DNA from 2 places in the Limosilactobacillus galli genome. Region 1 is predicted to be linked to the other one. Evidence: riboswitches for the same ligand, from Rfam matches in the RefSeq annotation. Region 1 holds a riboswitch; the other holds the start of a gene.
The links. A riboswitch is a leader RNA that binds a small molecule or an ion and turns the genes downstream of it on or off. The one in region 1 is predicted to bind lysine.

Region 1 (8,333 bases):
TGGTGCGGTAGGCTTGGGCAATCGGCTGATTATTTTGTGTTAAACCAATCGATACATTCGTTGCTACATTACTTTGCGAATTATTCTTGACTGCTGAAGAAGCTGGTGATGAGACAGCCAAACTAGCCGCAGCTTGATCAGCAAGGGGTCCCGTTTGGCCCTCTATTGCCTTATACAATCAATAAGAAAAAATAATTTTGTTTAACATATGATTATTTCATCATTTGTGTATTCGAAAGTGCTTCCATTACGAAAAAATCGCCACTCTCTGTTAAGAAAGTGACGATTTTTTATGCATTTAGATGAGATTATCCTTAACCAGGCATTCAGCATTTTCAACCGTGTTCCAGGCGGCCCCCTTCAGGAGGTTATCAGCCACGACCCACATGTTGAAGGAGCCGGGGTTCTCCTCGTCAGCCCGCAGACGACCGACGAAGGTGTCGCGCTTGCCAACGGCGTTCAGTGGTTGCGGGTAGACCTGGTGAGCAGGGTTATCCTGCAGAACCACACCCGGAGCCCCCTTCAAAGCTTCCCGCAGCTGGTCCACGGTCACGCTTGGGTCATCGACCGTGAAGTAGACCGTTTCCCCATGGGCAATCGGCACAGGAACCCGGACACAGGTAGCGGTGACCTTGATGTCCTTGGCGTTCATATCGCCCAGCATGATCTTCTTGGTCTCGTGGATCATCTTCCATTCCTCATGGGTGTAGCCGTTGTCCTCAAAGACATCGATCTGCGGCAGGAGGTTGAAGGCCAGCGGATAGTGCTTCTTGTCCCCCTTGGTTGGCAGGATCTCGGCATCGTCTTGGATGTCCTTGCCGTCCAGGTAGTCCTGGGCTTCCTGCTTCAGTTCATTCAGGGCCGATTGACCGGCACCGGAAGCAGCCTGGTAGGTCGAGACGATGACCTGCTTGAGGCCGAACGCCTTGCGGATTGGTTCCAGGGCCACGACCATCTGAATGGTTGAGCAGTTCGGGTTGGCCACGATTCCGTGATGGTTCTTCAATGCCGCTTCGTTAACCTCAGGGACGACCAGCGGCACATCCGGTTCCATCCGGAAGGCACTGGTGTTATCGACACAGACGGCGCCGCGCTTGACCGCTTCCGGCAGCAGCTTCTTCGAGACGCTCCCACCAGCAGATGACAGGACCAGGTCGATCCCCGCAAAGGAATCCGGAGTGGCCTCCTCGACCGTGATCGGTTGGCCCTTGAACTGGAGCTGCTTACCGGCAGACCGGCTGGAGGCCAGAAGCTTCAGGCTCTTGACCGGGATGGTTGATTGTTCCAGCTGCTGAATCATGCGGGTACCAACCGCACCGGTGGCCCCTAAAATTGCGACATTATATTCCTTACTCATATGACAATTCTTCTTTCTCTCTGTGCTAAAGGATATTCTCCAGGCCAATCACCAGGTGGTCCAATTGGTCAATCTTCTCTAATGCAACCTTGACCCCGCTCATGAAGGACTGACGGTCAAAGGAGTCCTGCCGGATGGTCAGCGCCTCGCCGGCACCCCCGAAGAGGACTTGCTCATGGGCGATGTAGCCCGGCAGGCGGACGGCGTGGATCTTGATGCCGTGGTAGTCACCGCCGCGGGACCCTGGCAAGCTCTCCTGCTCATCGGGACTGGTCTCGTGTTCTTCACGCACCTGGTCGATCAGCTTGGCCGTGCTCAGGGCCGTCCCGGATGGGGCATCCTTCTTGTCGGCGTGGTGCATTTCAATAATCTCAACGTCCGGGAAGTAGACCGCGGCCTCCTTGGCAAACTTCATCAAGAGAACCGCGGACATCCCGAAGTTCGAGGCGATCAGGCCGCCCAGGTGCTGCTGGTCGCTGAGCTGGACCAGTTCCTCTTCCTGATCGTCAGTCAGCCCGGTCGTGCCGACGATCGGCCGCATCCCGTGCTGGATGGCAAACTTGACGTTTTCGTAGACGGCATCCGGCAGGGTAAAGTCGATCCAGACATCCGCAACGCCGTTTTCAATGTCAGCCAGCTGGTGGTAGACCTTCACCGTGGCGTCCAGGTGATACTGAGCAGCCTGGTCCGCGACCAGGTAGGGTGCCAGGACGGCCGTCAGTTGGACATCGGGCAGGGAGTTGACCAGCTCCACGGCCTTCTGTCCCATCGCACCGGCGGCACCGGCAATCAAAACTTTCTTCATGCTTATCACCGTCCTTTTACAAGTCCTGTGGCAGGTCTTGGGTGCTCAGGGAGCCGGCTGGCAGATCCAGGGCGCTTTCCAGGGCGTGCTTCTCCTCGTTATTTAAGGAGAGGATTGGTAGCCGGCAGCCGCCAACGTTGAAGCCTTGGGCGTTCAGTACGGCCTTGACCGGTGATGGTGATGGGTACATGAAGAGAGCGGCCATCTTCGGGGTCAGGAGACGTTGCAGTTGACCGGCCTTCTGGTAGTTGCCGACGTACAGCTGGTCGTACATCTGCCGCATTTCCTTGGTGTAGCAGTGGGAAGCCACGGAGATAACCCCGTTGGCCCCGAGGACACGAGCCGTCAATGCCTGGGCGTCCTCACCGGAGAAGATTGCGAAGTTATCAGCAGCGTGTTCAATGATGTATTCCATCTCTTCGAGGGAGGCACACTGCTTGACCCCGGCGATGTTCGGGTGCTGAGACAGTTCCACGACGGTTTCGGCGTCCATCTTGACCCCAGTCCGGCCCGGAATGTTGTAGATAATAATTGGAATCTTGACTTGGTCAGCCACGGCGGTGAAGTGGGCGATCATCCCCCGCTGGTTCGGCTTATTGTACGGCGGCACAACGACCAGGGCGTAATCGATGCCACCAATAGCGGCAACCTCGTTCGTGAAGTCGATCGTCTCCTGGGTGTTGTTGGAACCCGTCCCCGCAATGACCGGAACGCGGCCGTCGACAATCTTGCCGAAGCCTTGGTAGAGCTGGATCTTCTCATCATGAGAGAGGGTTGGGGTTTCACCCGTGGTCCCCCCGATGACGAAGCCGTTGCTGCCGGATTCGATCAGGTGGTTGGTCAAATTCTTCAGGCTGTCAAAGTTGATATGGTTGTCGCCGTCAAATGGCGTTACGATTGCGGTCAGTAAATCTGCGTCTTGTAAAGTTGTCATAATTATTATCCTCCAATTAATTCTCTTGCATCCGGTAGTTCAGAAAACCGGTAATCGCATCGACACCCTTCTGGATGGCGTCCTCGTTAGGCGTCAGGGTTGCCGAGTGGAGTTGTGAATCATCCTCGACCCCAAGCCAGAACATCGTCCCGGGGAACTGGGCCAGCAGATAGCCGAAGTCCTCACCGGTCATCGCCGGCGCAGTCTCGATGAAGTTAACGTCCGGAGCCTGCTGCATGTAGTCGATGAAGCGACGGGTCAGTTCGGGATTATTTTCAACCGGCCAGTAGCCGCCCTGGTTGAGCCCCAGCTTGACTTCCAGTCCAAAGCTGGCGGCGACCCCGTCACAGACGGCCTGCAGGCGGTGGTCGATGTGCTCGATCATCTTCTGGGTCAGGCCGCGGATCGTCCCCTCAATGCGGGTGTGGCCCGCAATGACGTTTCGGATCGTGCCCCCGCGGACCTTGCCCAGGGTGATCACCCCGCTGGCGATCGGGTCGATATTCCGGGAGATGATCGTCTGGACCTGCATGATCAGGCTGGCCGCGGCGACCACGGTGTCGTTGGCATCCTGCGGGTAGGCGGCGTGACCGCCCTTCCCGTTGATGTCGACGTTGACCTCGGTGGTCCCGGCAAACAGGGTCCCCATCCGGCAGCCGATCGCACCGGCGGGCAGGTCGGGGTTATCGTGCAGGCCATAGAATTCATCGGGCCGCCACTTGCCGGCGAAGACTCCGGCCTCGTAGGCCCGCTTGCCGCCATAGTCACTCTCTTCCGCCGGTTGGAAGAAGAAGAGCAGGTTGTCCTTGGGCTGGTGGTCGCTGAAGTAGCTCAGCACCCCCAGAGCCACGGTCATGTGAATATCATGCCCGCAGGCGTGCATGACGCCGGGATGGTGGGAGGCATACGGCAGGCCCGTCTGCTCCGTCACCGGCAGGGCGTCGATATCGGTTCGATAACCGATCGTCCGCTGCGGGGCGCTCCCGTGAACCAGGACCAGGATCGCGGTCGGCAGTTCTTCCGGCACTCGGATCTCTAGGTTATCCTGGTTGAATTCTTTGATTACCTTTAATAGGTAGTCATGCGTTTGCGTTTCGTGCAACGCCAGCTCTGGAATCTCGTGGAGGTGGCGCCGCACTTGAATCAGTTGTTCTTCCGTTAACATCTGCTCATCCTACAGCTTTCTGAGGTCGTCTTCGAGCGCCGTCTTGCTCTCGGTCTGCTGGTCAACGTTCTTGATGAACTTGGCAGGAACCCCAGCTACCATGGTGTGCGGGGCAACGTCATGGGTGACGATGGCCCCGGCGGCAACCACGGCCCCTTCGCCGACGTGGACCCCTTCAATCACCACGGCGTTGGCGCCAATCAGGACGTTGTCATCGATCCGGACCGGCTGAGCAGAAGCAGGTTCGACCACCCCGGCCAGGACGGTGCCAGCACCGATGTGGCAGTGCTTGCCGACGATGGCCCGGCCACCGAGGATAGCCCCCATGTCGATCATGGAGTCGGCGCCGATCTCCGCCCCGATGTTGATCGTGGCCCCCATCATGATGACGGCATTGTCACCGATCAGGACCTTGTCACGGATGATGGCCCCCGGTTCGATCCGGGCGTTGATCCCCTTCAGGTCCAGCAACGGAACGGCGGAGTTGCGGGCGTCGTTTTCAATGTGGTAATCTGCGATCTTGTCTTTGGCCTGGCCAAGGAAAGGCTTGACAACGGACCAATCACCGAAGATTACCCCGCTGTGGCCCTCGGTGAAGTGCTGAACCCCAGCCGGGAACTCCAACCCCGCCAGGTCCCCGCGTAGGTAAACCTTAACGGGTGTTTTCTTGGGAGCGTTGCCGATGTAGTTAATAATTGCTTGTGCGTCTAATTCTGCCATGTGGATAACCTCTTTCTACATATTAAATAAGGAATAAATAATTACTGTTGTTGGTATGGCCGGTCCAGACGAACCAGATCGGCGTAGCTCTCACGCTCAATTACCAGCTGATCGTGCCCGTTCTCGACAAAGACCACTGCCGGCCGCGGGTTGCGGTTGTAATTGGAGGCCATTGAGTAGCCATAAGCCCCGGTGTCCAGCATTGCCAGGACGTCGCCCGGCTTGGTAGCCGGCAGCCCCTGGTCCTGACTCAGAATGTCACCGGACTCGCAATACTTGCCGGCCAGGCGAACGTGTTCCTTGATTGGGGTCTGGGGATCGTTAGCCAGGACCGTTTCATATTTAGCCTGGTAGAGGGCTGGCCGGATGTTGTCGCCCATCCCCCCGTCAACGGTCACGTACGGTTTCAGTCCCGGAACGTCCTTGCGGGAACCAACCGTGTAGAGGTTGTAACCCGCGGGACCAACGATCGACCGGCCCGGCTCAATCCAAATCGCCGGCATTGCCAGGTTCGTCTTGGCAATCGTCTGCTTGATCGCCTTGATAATCGCGTCCACAAAGTCTTCCGGCATGAGTGGGTGGTCGGCGCTGACGTAGCGGATCCCAAAGCCCCCGCCCACGTTGATGACCAGGGCCTGGTAGCCGTACTTGGTCTGCCAGTGAGCGGCTACCTCAACCAGCTTATCGGCAACCCCTTCAAAGCCGGCCAGTTCAAAGATCTGCGAACCGATGTGGGCATGCAACCCGAGCATTTCTATCCGCGGGTTGGCCAGCACCTTCTCCAGTGCTTCATCCGCCTGACCGGACTGCAGGTCAAAGCCAAACTTGCTATCAACCTGACCGGTCTGGATGTACTTATTGGTGTGGGCCGAGATCCCCGGGGTGATCCGAAGCATGACCTTGATCTGGGCATCGTTTTCTTCCAACAGGTCGGCCAAGAGGTCAATCTCGTGGAAGTTGTCCAGGATGATCACGCCGACGTGATGACGGATAGCCATCTCGAGCTCTTCGCGTGACTTGTTGTTGCCGTGGAAGCTGACCCGGTCCATCGGAAAGCCGGCCTTGATCGCCGTGTAGAGTTCCCCGTCGGAGACCACGTCGGTGTGCGCGCCCTCCGCTGCGGCCACCTGGTACATGGCGATTGCTGCGAAGGCCTTGCTGGCGTAGCTGACCGCGTAGTCGACGTGGTTGGCGGCGAAGACCTTCTCAAATCGGCGGATCTGGTCGCGGATCTTGCTGACGTCATAAACGACCAGCGGGGTTCCGTACTTGTGGGCCAGTTCGACGGCATCGCAGCCGCCAATTGTCAGGTGCCCAGCAGCGTTAATCTGGTTCTCAGTTAATTGCTCATTCATCTGTCATTCCTCCTAATGCTTTTGCGGCGGGGAATCGACTTATTAAAAAAATCCACTGTTTGCGCGAACAAACAGTGGATCCCATTTATTATCCATTTAATCTGTCGATAGCGCAACGCAGGCTCTTATTGTCCTGCGACAGTCCGTAGCTTATTCAACCACGCCCCAGCAAACTCAGCCGTGCCTGACTGAGCGCTTCGGCAACCGCCCTGTTCACTAACCATCCATACTTGGCATCGCTCCAGTTAGCTACTAGTGTTGGCTGCGCCTCTTCGATTTATGATTCTAGCTTATACCAAATTATGAGAAAGTCAATAGACTAAATTAATTTTTATGGGTTTTATTTAATTTATTAGATGTAGTAAAACGTTAATATTAAAAGGTCGCTGGATAATTACACTTGCTTATTTTAAGTTCCATGTTAGAATTCGATTAAAATACGTTCGCAATAATGTGATTTATTAATTATTGCTCAAAGGAGTTTTGAGAAGATGAAAGTAGTTAAGTTCGGTGGCAGTTCCCTAGCTGATGGCGAGGGATTTGCCCAAGCAATCAAGATTATTACGGCCGATCCCGAGCGTCGGGTGATCGTCACCTCCGCGCCCGGCAAGCGGAATCCCGACGATATTAAGGTGACCGATCTGCTGATCGAATATGCCCAGCGGGTGATCGAACAGAAGCCGTATGACGACGTGCTCCACCAGATCGTGGTCCGTTACCAGGCAATTGCCAACCACTTCAATCTGCCCGATGACCAATTGGAGCCGATTATCGACCGTCTGCGCAACCTGCCCAATGGCAAGTACCCTAACGATAATTACCTCCTGGCTGCTTTCAAGGCCCACGGGGAACGTTCCAACGCTCAATTGATGTCCCTGGTCCTCAAGCACCTGGGCTACGAGGTCCGCTTCGTCACCCCGACGATGGCCGGAATTCGGGTCACCGGGACGCCTAACAACGCCACGGTGATCCCCGAAACCTACAGCCTCCTCGACCAGTTCACGGCCAAGCAGAGCGAGCTCCTGGTCTTTCCTGGTTTCTACGGCATCACCCTGGCCGGCCACATTGCGACCTTCTCCCGCGGGGGTTCCGACATCACCGGGGCGATCCTGGCCCGGGGCCTGCACGCCGACCTGTACGAGAACTTCACCGACGTCGACGCGATCTATGCGGCTAACCCGAACGTTGTCGACAACCCGCAGCCGATCAGCCGGATGACCTACCGGGAGATGCGGGAACTCTCCTACGCCGGCTTCTCGGTCTTCCATGACGAGGCCCTGATCCCCGCGATCGAAGGCAACGTCCCGATCAACGTCAAGAACACCCAGCACCCGGAGAAACCCGGCACCCTGATCGTTCCCGATAAGGGCTTCCAGCCGAGCGACATTGTCACCGGGATTGTCAGCGGCAAGCACTTCGCGGCCCTCTACCTCCACAAGTACCTGCTGAACAAGCAGACCGGGTTTACCCTTCGCATCCTGCAGATCCTTGCTGAACACAACATCCCCTATGAACACATGCCATCCGGGATCGATGACATCACCATCATCCTCGACCGCAACCTGGTTAACGACCAGCTGATCGATACCATCTCCAATGAAATCCAGGAAGCCGTCAACCCGGACCGGCTCGAATGGATCGATAACTACGCCGTCACCATGGTTGTCGGCGAGGGGATGCGCAACCGGATCGGCGTCATCAACGATATTCTCTCCCCACTGGCCCAGCACCACATCGCCGTGCCGATGATCAACCAGGGGGCCTCCCGGATCTCCATCATGATCGGGACCTACGATGACGACGCCGACGATGCGGTTCGCGCCATCTACCACCGCTTCTTCGTCAACTAAGGAGGAATTTCATATGCCAACCCTTCTCAAAGTCCATGGTTCCCAGAACCAATTTTTCATCCTGGACCAGACCCGACTCGCACAGCCGCTGACGGATCCCGAACTCCGCCAGCTTACCCAGCGCATCACCGACCCCAAGACCGGACT
Region 2 (8,333 bases), on a different contig from region 1:
AATGTCCCAGGGGCTGATCACCCTGCCCGAAGCATATGCCCAATTGAAGTGGGTCGATCGCCAGGGCCCGTACCGGTACCAGAACCTAGTGGAAGCCTTGGCCGCTGCTGTCTTGAGCATGGCCCTCATGATCGTTTTTACGGGTGACTACCGGGACTCCTGGGTGGGCTTCATCGATGGCGGAATCAGCTATGCCGTCTTCTCATACATGATCCGCAAGTTCAAGATTCAGTACCTCGGGGAGTTCTGCTCGTCCCTGGTGATTGGTTTTTTGGCCGTCTTGATGGTCAAGGCCGGCTGGGCCCACAGTGTCAACGATATTATCATTGGGGCCGTGATGCCACTGGTTCCTGGGATCCCGCTGACCAACGCCGCCCGTGACCTGGTGTCGGGGAACCTGATCAGCGGCCCGACCCGGGGAATTGAGGCGGTCCTGACAGCGGTCTCGATCGGCAGCGCGATTGTGATCGCCCTGCACTTTGCTTAGGAGGTAGTAGGAAAATGCATTATTGGTTAAACCTTCTTCTCCAGTTTTTCCTCTCCTATATCTCAACGGTCTGCTTCGGGATCCTGCTCCATATTCCGGTTCGTGCCTACAATGTGGCCGGGATCATCGGCGGGGGCGTTTGGGTGATCTACTGGATGATGTATTATCAGGATATGGTTGGCCTGGCCTTCGGCAACCTGACGGCGGCCATCCTGATTGCCATCTGCAGTCGGTGGGCTGCGCAGCATAAGAAGATGCCAGCAATCGTCTTTGAGGTTCCCGCCCTAGTACCCTTTGTCCCCGGTGGGCAGGCCTACAAGATGGTGCGCAACTTTGCCATTGGGAACTACCACCTGGTTACGGTCTACTTTTACCAGGTGGTGGTTATTGTCGGTGCGATTACCCTGGGCTTTGGACTGGGCGAATTGTTAAATCGAATTATCCACTACCATCACTGGAAAATTGTGAAAAAGAACCGTTGATACTGGGGCAGTGTGGTATACTCAGTTAATGTTAAATACTAAAATAGGAGATTAAATATGTTTATTGAACGCGATCAGCACCGGTGGTGGCGCTTTGCCATTAGTGGTGGTGCTTTTATCATTCTAATGCTGCTTATTAAGTTTAATTCAGCGGTCGTCACCATGATCGATGCCGTCCTGCAGTCGCTGTTTACCGGACAGCGGATTGAAAATGTGGGCTGGTTCCACGCCTTGATGACGCTGCTGTCATTCTTGGCGAGCCCCAAGATGGACCTGCTCTGGGTACTTATTATTGCCGTTGTTCTGTGGCTCAAACACTACCAGATTCCGGCACTGTGGGCTCTGGGGACAATTATCGGCGGTGATGTGCTTGGCGAGATCTTCAAGCACATTGTCAAGCGGGCCCGGCCGGCACAACACCTTGCAGCCGATGACGGCTACAGCTTCCCGAGCGGTCACACCCTGGGGATCTTCTTGGTAGCGGCCATCCTCTTGCTGATCGTGGTTCCGCTGATTCGCAAGCACGCCACCCGGACCATCTGCCAGCTGCTGATCGTCTTTGTGGTCTTCTTCCTGGCGGTTTCCCGGGTTTACCTGTATGCTCACTGGCCATTCGACACCATCAGTGCCATGCTGCTGGCCTACGCCTGGCTTCAAGTGGCAGAGTGGCTCTATGTGGCCTGGGCACCACGCTTACGAGCAATCTCGTTTTTATCGACTTCTGAAATATAGTAATATTGAGACTGGCAGAGAATAATTTTTTCTCACCAGTCTCGTTTTTGTTTTAAGGAGGGGAAATAATGCCAGAAGTTCAGATTAATATGGCTGTTCCTAGTGATAGTCCGGCAATTGCCGCGATTCTGGCTGATCCGCTTGTGCAGCGGCGGGCCCACCTGATGGTCGTACCTGATCCAACCGCGGTGGCCATGCTGATGCAAAGTACGCACCTGCTGACGATTCGTTGTGACAAGCAGATCGTGGGGATCATGACCCTTGAACAAGTCACGGCGACCTGCTGGGAACTGGGCTACCTACTCTGCCGGACCGACTGGGGAAAGGGCATCATGACGGCAGCAGTGGGCCTGCTCTGTGATCGCCTGCAACCAGGAAACTGCTTGCGGGCAACGGTGGATGATGACAACATCGGGTCGCAGCGGGTCCTGATCAAGAACGATTTCGCTAAGGAGACTGACGATGGGGAGCAGGGCAAGTGGTTTTTTCAAAAAGGCCTTGCACTGATCAAATATTAGAGTATAATTAGAAAACAATGAAGAGGTTGCATCTCTTATCAGTAGTCCGCAACAGGTGAATGAGCACCGCACGGCGGGTGAAAGGAAGGGATGCCGAAACAGATTCCGGCTTATTCCGACGATCTGTTGGGTCATGACTGAAGAAGTTATGGACTGTCGCTAAAATGCGGGGCGCTTCCAAAAAAGAACTACCGTGGTTATTACCAGGTCTTCTGATGGGGTGTCCCGTTGGAAGACTTTTTTATTTACTATTTGGAGGAATGAGTTATATGGCAGAAACAAGTCAAAGTGACCACTCCACCGGCCACATTCATCGGTCGCTGCGGACACGTCACCTCTCAATGATTGCCCTCGGGGGGACGATCGGGACCGGGCTCTTCATCACCAGTGGTGAAGCGATCTCGACGGCCGGACCTGGTGGGGCGCTAGTCGCTTATATCGTGATGGGGATGATGGTCTACTTCTTAATGACCAGTCTCGGGGAAATGGCAACCTACATGCCGCTGACCGGGTCCTTCTCCGCCTATGCTACTAAGTTTATCGACCCCGCCCTTGGCTTTGCCATGGGGTGGAACTACTGGCTGAATTGGGCCGTTACGATTCCAGTGGAGGCGACGACGGCCGGGATTATTATGAATTACTGGCTGCCATCGGTTCCGCAATGGATCTTCAGTGTCACCGTGTTGGCATTGATCTTTTTGATTAACTACCTCTCCGTTCGTTCCTATGGTGAAACGGAGTACTGGTTAGCCCTGGTCAAGATCGTTACCGTGGTGGTCTTCCTGATTGTCGGGGTAGCGATTATCCTTGGAATCATGGGCGGACACGCCGTGGGAGTAAGCAACTTCCACTACAAGAAGGCCCCATTTGTTGGCGGGGTTCCTGCCATCATCAGTGTCTTCCTGATCGCCGGTTTCTCCTTCCAGGGAACTGAATTGGTTGGGATCACGGCTGGTGAAGCGGCCACTCCAGAAGTTTCTGTCTCCAAGGCCATCCACTCGACCTTCTGGCGGATCCTGATCTTCTACATCTGCACGATCTTCGTAATTGCATGTATCCTGCCGTACACCGACAAGAACCTGTTAAACCAAAATGTTTCCAACATCACGATGAGTCCGTTCACCATTGTCTTTAAGCGGGCGGGGCTGGCGATTGCGGCCAGTGTCATGAACGCGGTTATCCTGACGGCGGTGGTTTCTTCTGCCAACTCAGGCCTCTACGCTTCCACCCGGATGCTCTTCTCCCAAGCTCGTGAAGGTTACGCATGGCGCTTCTTCGGCTACATTAACAAGCAGGGGATTCCGATCTACGCCCTGCTGGGGACAATGCTGGTTTCAGCCTTAATTTACTTGACCCAGTTTATCGGCCCACAGGCTTATAACTACCTGATCAATGCTTCTGGGTTGTGCGGGTTTATCGCTTGGCTGGGGATTGCCTCCTCGCACTGGCGGTTCCGACGGGCCTACCTTGCCCAGGGCCGGGACCTTAACGACTTGAAGTACCGGTCGTCATTCTTCCCGTTTGGCCCGATCTTTGCCTTTGTTCTCTGCTTCATCGTTATCTGTGGGCAAAACGTGGACGCCTTCATCAAGTGGGATTGGCAAAACATCCTTATTTCCTACATGAGTGTGCCAATCTTCCTGGTATTGTTCATCTACTACAAGGTTCGTTACCGGACCCACATTATTCCATTGGATCAGGTAGACCTGTCGCGGAGCACTAAGGGTGAAAAGTACGTGGCACCAGATGATGAGGATAAATAATTGTTAACCACAAAATATGGTCACTTTCGGGTGGCCATTTTCTTTTTTAGTGTTAAAATTGTAATCGTGTGTTTTTTAAGACTCTAATTATGAAAGGGAAAATGATTAATGATTGCTTTAGCCGGAACAATTGGCGCTGGGAAGACCAGCTTGACGCAACTCTTAGCTGACCATCTGCACAGCCAGGCATTTTATGAATCAGTCGAGGGAAACAAGATTCTGCCGCTCTTCTACAAGGACCCGAAGAAGTACGGCTTCCTCTTGCAGATTTACTTCTTAAACAAGCGGCTGGATGAGATCAAGGAATCCTACAGCAACGATCTGAACGTTTTGGACCGGTCGATCTTTGAGGATGCCCTCTTGTTTAAGCTGAACGCTGACATGGGGCGGGCTACTGAGACCGAATCAGATATTTACTCATCATTATTGAACAACATGATGGAGGAACTGCCGGACCAGGTTCACCAGAAGGCCCCGAACCTTTTGATCACCATTCAGATCTCTTTTGACACCATGCTGAAGCGGATCAAGAAGCGCGGCCGGTCATATGAACAGATCGCCAATGATCCATCCCTGTACGACTACTACAAGAACCTGAACGAGCGCTATGTCGACTGGTACAAGCGCTATGATGAGAGCCCAAAGATGCTGATCGATGGGGATAAGTATGACTTTGTCGAGGATCCGCAGGCGGCACAGCAAGTTCTTAAGATGATTGATCAGAAGCTGGCAGAATTAAATCTTAAATAGGGTTTGACAGGTTGGTAAAATGATGATATATTAATTAAGCTGATTTGTTTCAGTTTAATTAATTTCTCGGAGGATTAGCTCAGTTGGGAGAGCATCTGCCTTACAAGCAGAGGGTCACAGGTTCGAGCCCTGTATCCTCCATATGCGGATGTGGCGGAATTGGCAGACGCGCAAGATTTAGGATCTTGTATCTTTTGATGTAAGGGTTCAAGTCCCTTCATCCGCATTCAGCTTTTGAAATTAAATTGAAAAAAGCTGTTGACAAATTCCACTCGATCGTGTAACATTTATAATTGTTGATACGGAATGTGTCAAAAACTTAATATGCGGAAGTAGTTCAGTGGTAGAACATCACCTTGCCATGGTGGGGGTCGCGGGTTCGAATCCCGTCTTCCGCTCTTATGCACCCATAGCGCAATTGGATAGAGTGTCTGACTACGAATCAGAAGGTTGAAGGTTCGACTCCTTCTGGGTGCATTATTAAAGCGTGACAGTTATCTCGTTGAGATGGGTGTGGCGCTTATTTTTTTCGGAAATTAGCTCAGCTTGGTAGAGCGCTGCGTTCGGGACGCAGAGGTCGCAAGTTCGAATCTTGTATTTCCGACTATTCTCACCTGTAACAATGACCCAATGGGTTGTTGTTACAGGTGTTTTTTGTTGGGCGACAATTGCCTGAAATCACCTTCATACCTTGTGAACGATTTGAGCATCAAAAGTAATTTTCACAATAATCATATGCTGCGCCTGCATTGATATATGTGCATTTATGAGCTACAAGAGCAATACCTTGTGGAACTCAAAGTAAACGCTTACAATGTGAACTGTAAGCTGCAAATGTGGAAATGAGAAAGGTGATTTTAAAATGGCTTATAAGACGATTAATCCTTATACGAACGAAGTAGAACATGAGTATCCACAGGCCACCGCTGCCGAGGTTGAAAAGGCCCTGACGGCTGCGCACCGGCTTTACCTGCGATGGCGCGGCGGCGGTGAGCTGGCAGAGCGGAAACAGGTCATCACGCGCTTGGGGGAATTACTCCGCAACAGGAAACACGAGCTGGGAACGCTCATCACGCACGATATGGGGAAGCTGATTGGCGAAGCGGAAGGCGAGGTCGAACTTTGCGCGTCATTCTGCGACTACTATGTTCAACGGGCAGATCAATTTTTGGCCCCTACGCCGCTCTATACTGAATCCGGCAATGCCTACGTCCTTCATCAGGCTACCGGGGTTCTGATGGCGGTTGAGCCGTGGAACTTTCCTTTCTACCAGATTGCCCGGGTCTTCATTCCTAATTTTTTGGCCGGAAACCCGATGATATTAAAGGATGCCTCGAACTGCCCGACATCGGCCCAGGCGTTCGCGGACCTCGTAAAGGAGGCAGGGGCGCCGGATGGCAGCTTAACGAACCTCTTTATAGATTATGACCAGGTGGGGACCATTATTGCTGACAAGCGTGTTCAGGGGGTCTGCCTCACTGGTTCCGAGCGCGGCGGCCAGGCCGTGGCAACGGAAGCTGCTAAGAGCCTCAAGAAGAGTACGATGGAGTTGGGCGGCAATGATGCCTTTATCGTCCTTCCTGATGCAGATATCGATAAACTGACCGCAGTTATTCCCGCTGCCCGGCTGTATAATGCCGGCCAGGTATGCACGTCTTCCAAACGTTTTGTGGTCCCGGATAATCTCTACGATGAATTCTTGGACCGGGCCAAGAGAATTTTCAGCAGTGTTAAGATGGGGGACCCAATGGATTCGCACACGACGCTTGCCCCGCTGAATTCTAAAAAGGCCAAGGAAAAACTGCAAAAGCAGGTGGACTTGGCGGTTGAGCACGGGGCCAAGGTCGTTTATGGCGACCAGCCGGTGGATGACCTTGAAGGCCAGTTCTTTATGCCGACGATCCTAACCGAGATTGACCGGGATAACCCCGTTTTTGACCAGGAGATGTTTGGGCCGGTAATGGCGGTCTATAAGTATCATGATGTTGCCGAGGCGATTGCTCTTGCCAATGATTCCAGCTATGGCTTAGGAAGTACGGTCTTCGGGACGGACATTAAGCAGGCCCGGCAGGTAGCAGCACAGATTGAAACTGGGATGACCTGGATTAATTCAGGCTGGGCCTCCCTTCCAGAATTGCCATTTGGCGGGGTTAAGCATTCTGGCTATGGCCGTGAGCTGGCTGAACAGGGCTTCAAGTCCTTTGTCAATGACCATCTGGTATACGAACCAGAGGCATAAGACAAAAGTCAGTGCCGATAATTCAGATAAATACAAAATACCGTTCAGAATTTCCCCAGAGATTCTGAACGGTATTTCAAGTTTATGGACGTTGTGTGTTATCCCCGGACGGATTGCCCGCCGTCGACGATTAACTCAGCGCCGTTAACGTATTTAGCTTCGTCACTGGCCAGGAAGAGGACCGGGTAGGCCACGTCCTCGGGATCACCAAGGTGGCCAAGCGGAATCCCGGCGATCAGCGAGTCTAGAAGTTGCTTGTTGAGGGTAAAGGCCTGCATCAGCGGGGTAACGATCCAGCCGGGCAGGACGGAGTTGACAACTTGCCAAGGTCACGTGCCGCTCCCTTCGTAAATGCCCGGGAAGCCCCCTTAGAGGCCGTGCAAGGTGGGGCCCCGGCAGTCCCTTGGACACTGGCAAGGGATGGGATGTGGATAATTGAGCCACCGCCGATTTTCTTCATCTCAGGAACGACGTACTTCATCCCTAAGAAGTGCGACATGGCGTTGGTATCCATGAAGAGGTGCCAGTCGTCAACCGTGGAGTCGGTCAAACCGGAAGTCTTGTCAGTGATTCCGATTCCGGCGTTGTTTACCAGAATATCGATCTTCTTGAACTTATTAATCCCCTGGGCCACGGCGTCAATCCACTCGTCTTCTTTCGTAACGTCCAGCTTTAATGGCAGAATTGCGTCACCGTATTGCTCTTTCAGGGTATCAACGTGCTTGTTGAGGAGCTTGGCGTTGATATCGGTGGCAATCACCTTGGCCCCTTCCTTAACAAAGAGGGCCGGTTCAGCTGCTCCCTGGCCGCTCGCTGCTCCGGTGATCAGTGCTACTTTATCGTTCAGTCGTTTTGACATAGATAAGCTCTCTCTTTGTTATGATTTGTAAAAAATGTTGGTTACATGATATCAATAAAGTCCGGCAATGGATAATTAAATTTAAGTTACCGAAATATTACAATAATTTTGCGAAGCCTTAATTGTTGCTTCCCAGCTAAAAATCCCCCATCATTATTAGTAGTTAGGAGAGGTGAGAATTGTGAAACGTCTTTTATTGCTGCTAAGCGTTTTAGCAGCCGTTGTCGGAATCGGTCTGCCCGTTAACGCTGATCCCATTTCTTCTATTAATCAATCATCGATCTTCAGCACAGAAGATGGCCAGATGACAGGGAGCAACACCGCCCAGGCGACACGTGCCGGCGCCAGGACCCTTAGCCTGCCGTCCAGGACGCCGACCCCCATTGAAGGCTACCGCTGGCCGACCCGGAACCTGCGGATCTATATGCAAACCCGGGATAAGGCGTTACAGACGGCCTTTAGGGGGGCAGTGAGGGCTTGGAATAATACGGGGGCGGTTCATA

Region 2: another riboswitch for lysine. It lies ahead of QOS10_RS07695 (amino acid permease); the one in region 1 lies ahead of lysA (diaminopimelate decarboxylase).

Annotation. Positions count from the first base shown of each region.
Region 1 is NZ_CANCWK010000007.1:4,859-13,191, forward strand. It holds gene QOS10_RS02725 (glycosyltransferase) at 1-178, opposite strand, end outside; gene QOS10_RS02730 (aspartate-semialdehyde dehydrogenase) at 299-1,357, opposite strand; gene dapB (4-hydroxy-tetrahydrodipicolinate reductase) at 1,383-2,162, opposite strand; gene dapA (4-hydroxy-tetrahydrodipicolinate synthase) at 2,179-3,096, opposite strand; gene QOS10_RS02745 (N-acetyldiaminopimelate deacetylase) at 3,113-4,261, opposite strand; gene dapD (2,3,4,5-tetrahydropyridine-2,6-dicarboxylate N-acetyltransferase) at 4,271-4,981, opposite strand; gene lysA (diaminopimelate decarboxylase) at 5,023-6,336, opposite strand; lysine riboswitch at 6,436-6,617, opposite strand; gene QOS10_RS02760 (aspartate kinase) at 6,828-8,186, shown strand; gene dapF (diaminopimelate epimerase) at 8,200-8,333, shown strand, end outside.
Region 2 is NZ_CANCWK010000042.1:2,269-10,601, forward strand. It holds gene QOS10_RS07675 (threonine/serine exporter family protein) at 1-487, shown strand, start outside; gene QOS10_RS07680 (threonine/serine exporter family protein) at 502-969, shown strand; gene QOS10_RS07685 (phosphatase PAP2 family protein) at 1,027-1,701, shown strand; gene QOS10_RS07690 (GNAT family N-acetyltransferase) at 1,770-2,219, shown strand; lysine riboswitch at 2,232-2,404, shown strand; gene QOS10_RS07695 (amino acid permease) at 2,489-3,982, shown strand; gene QOS10_RS07700 (deoxynucleoside kinase) at 4,091-4,732, shown strand; tRNA gene QOS10_RS07705 (tRNA-Val) at 4,801-4,873, shown strand; tRNA gene QOS10_RS07710 (tRNA-Leu) at 4,877-4,958, shown strand; tRNA gene QOS10_RS07715 (tRNA-Gly) at 5,059-5,130, shown strand; tRNA gene QOS10_RS07720 (tRNA-Arg) at 5,136-5,209, shown strand; tRNA gene QOS10_RS07725 (tRNA-Pro) at 5,263-5,336, shown strand; gene QOS10_RS07730 (NAD-dependent succinate-semialdehyde dehydrogenase) at 5,595-6,971, shown strand; gene QOS10_RS07735 (SDR family oxidoreductase) at 7,070-7,249, opposite strand; gene QOS10_RS07740 (SDR family NAD(P)-dependent oxidoreductase) at 7,249-7,830, opposite strand; gene QOS10_RS07745 (matrixin family metalloprotease) at 8,012-8,333, shown strand, end outside.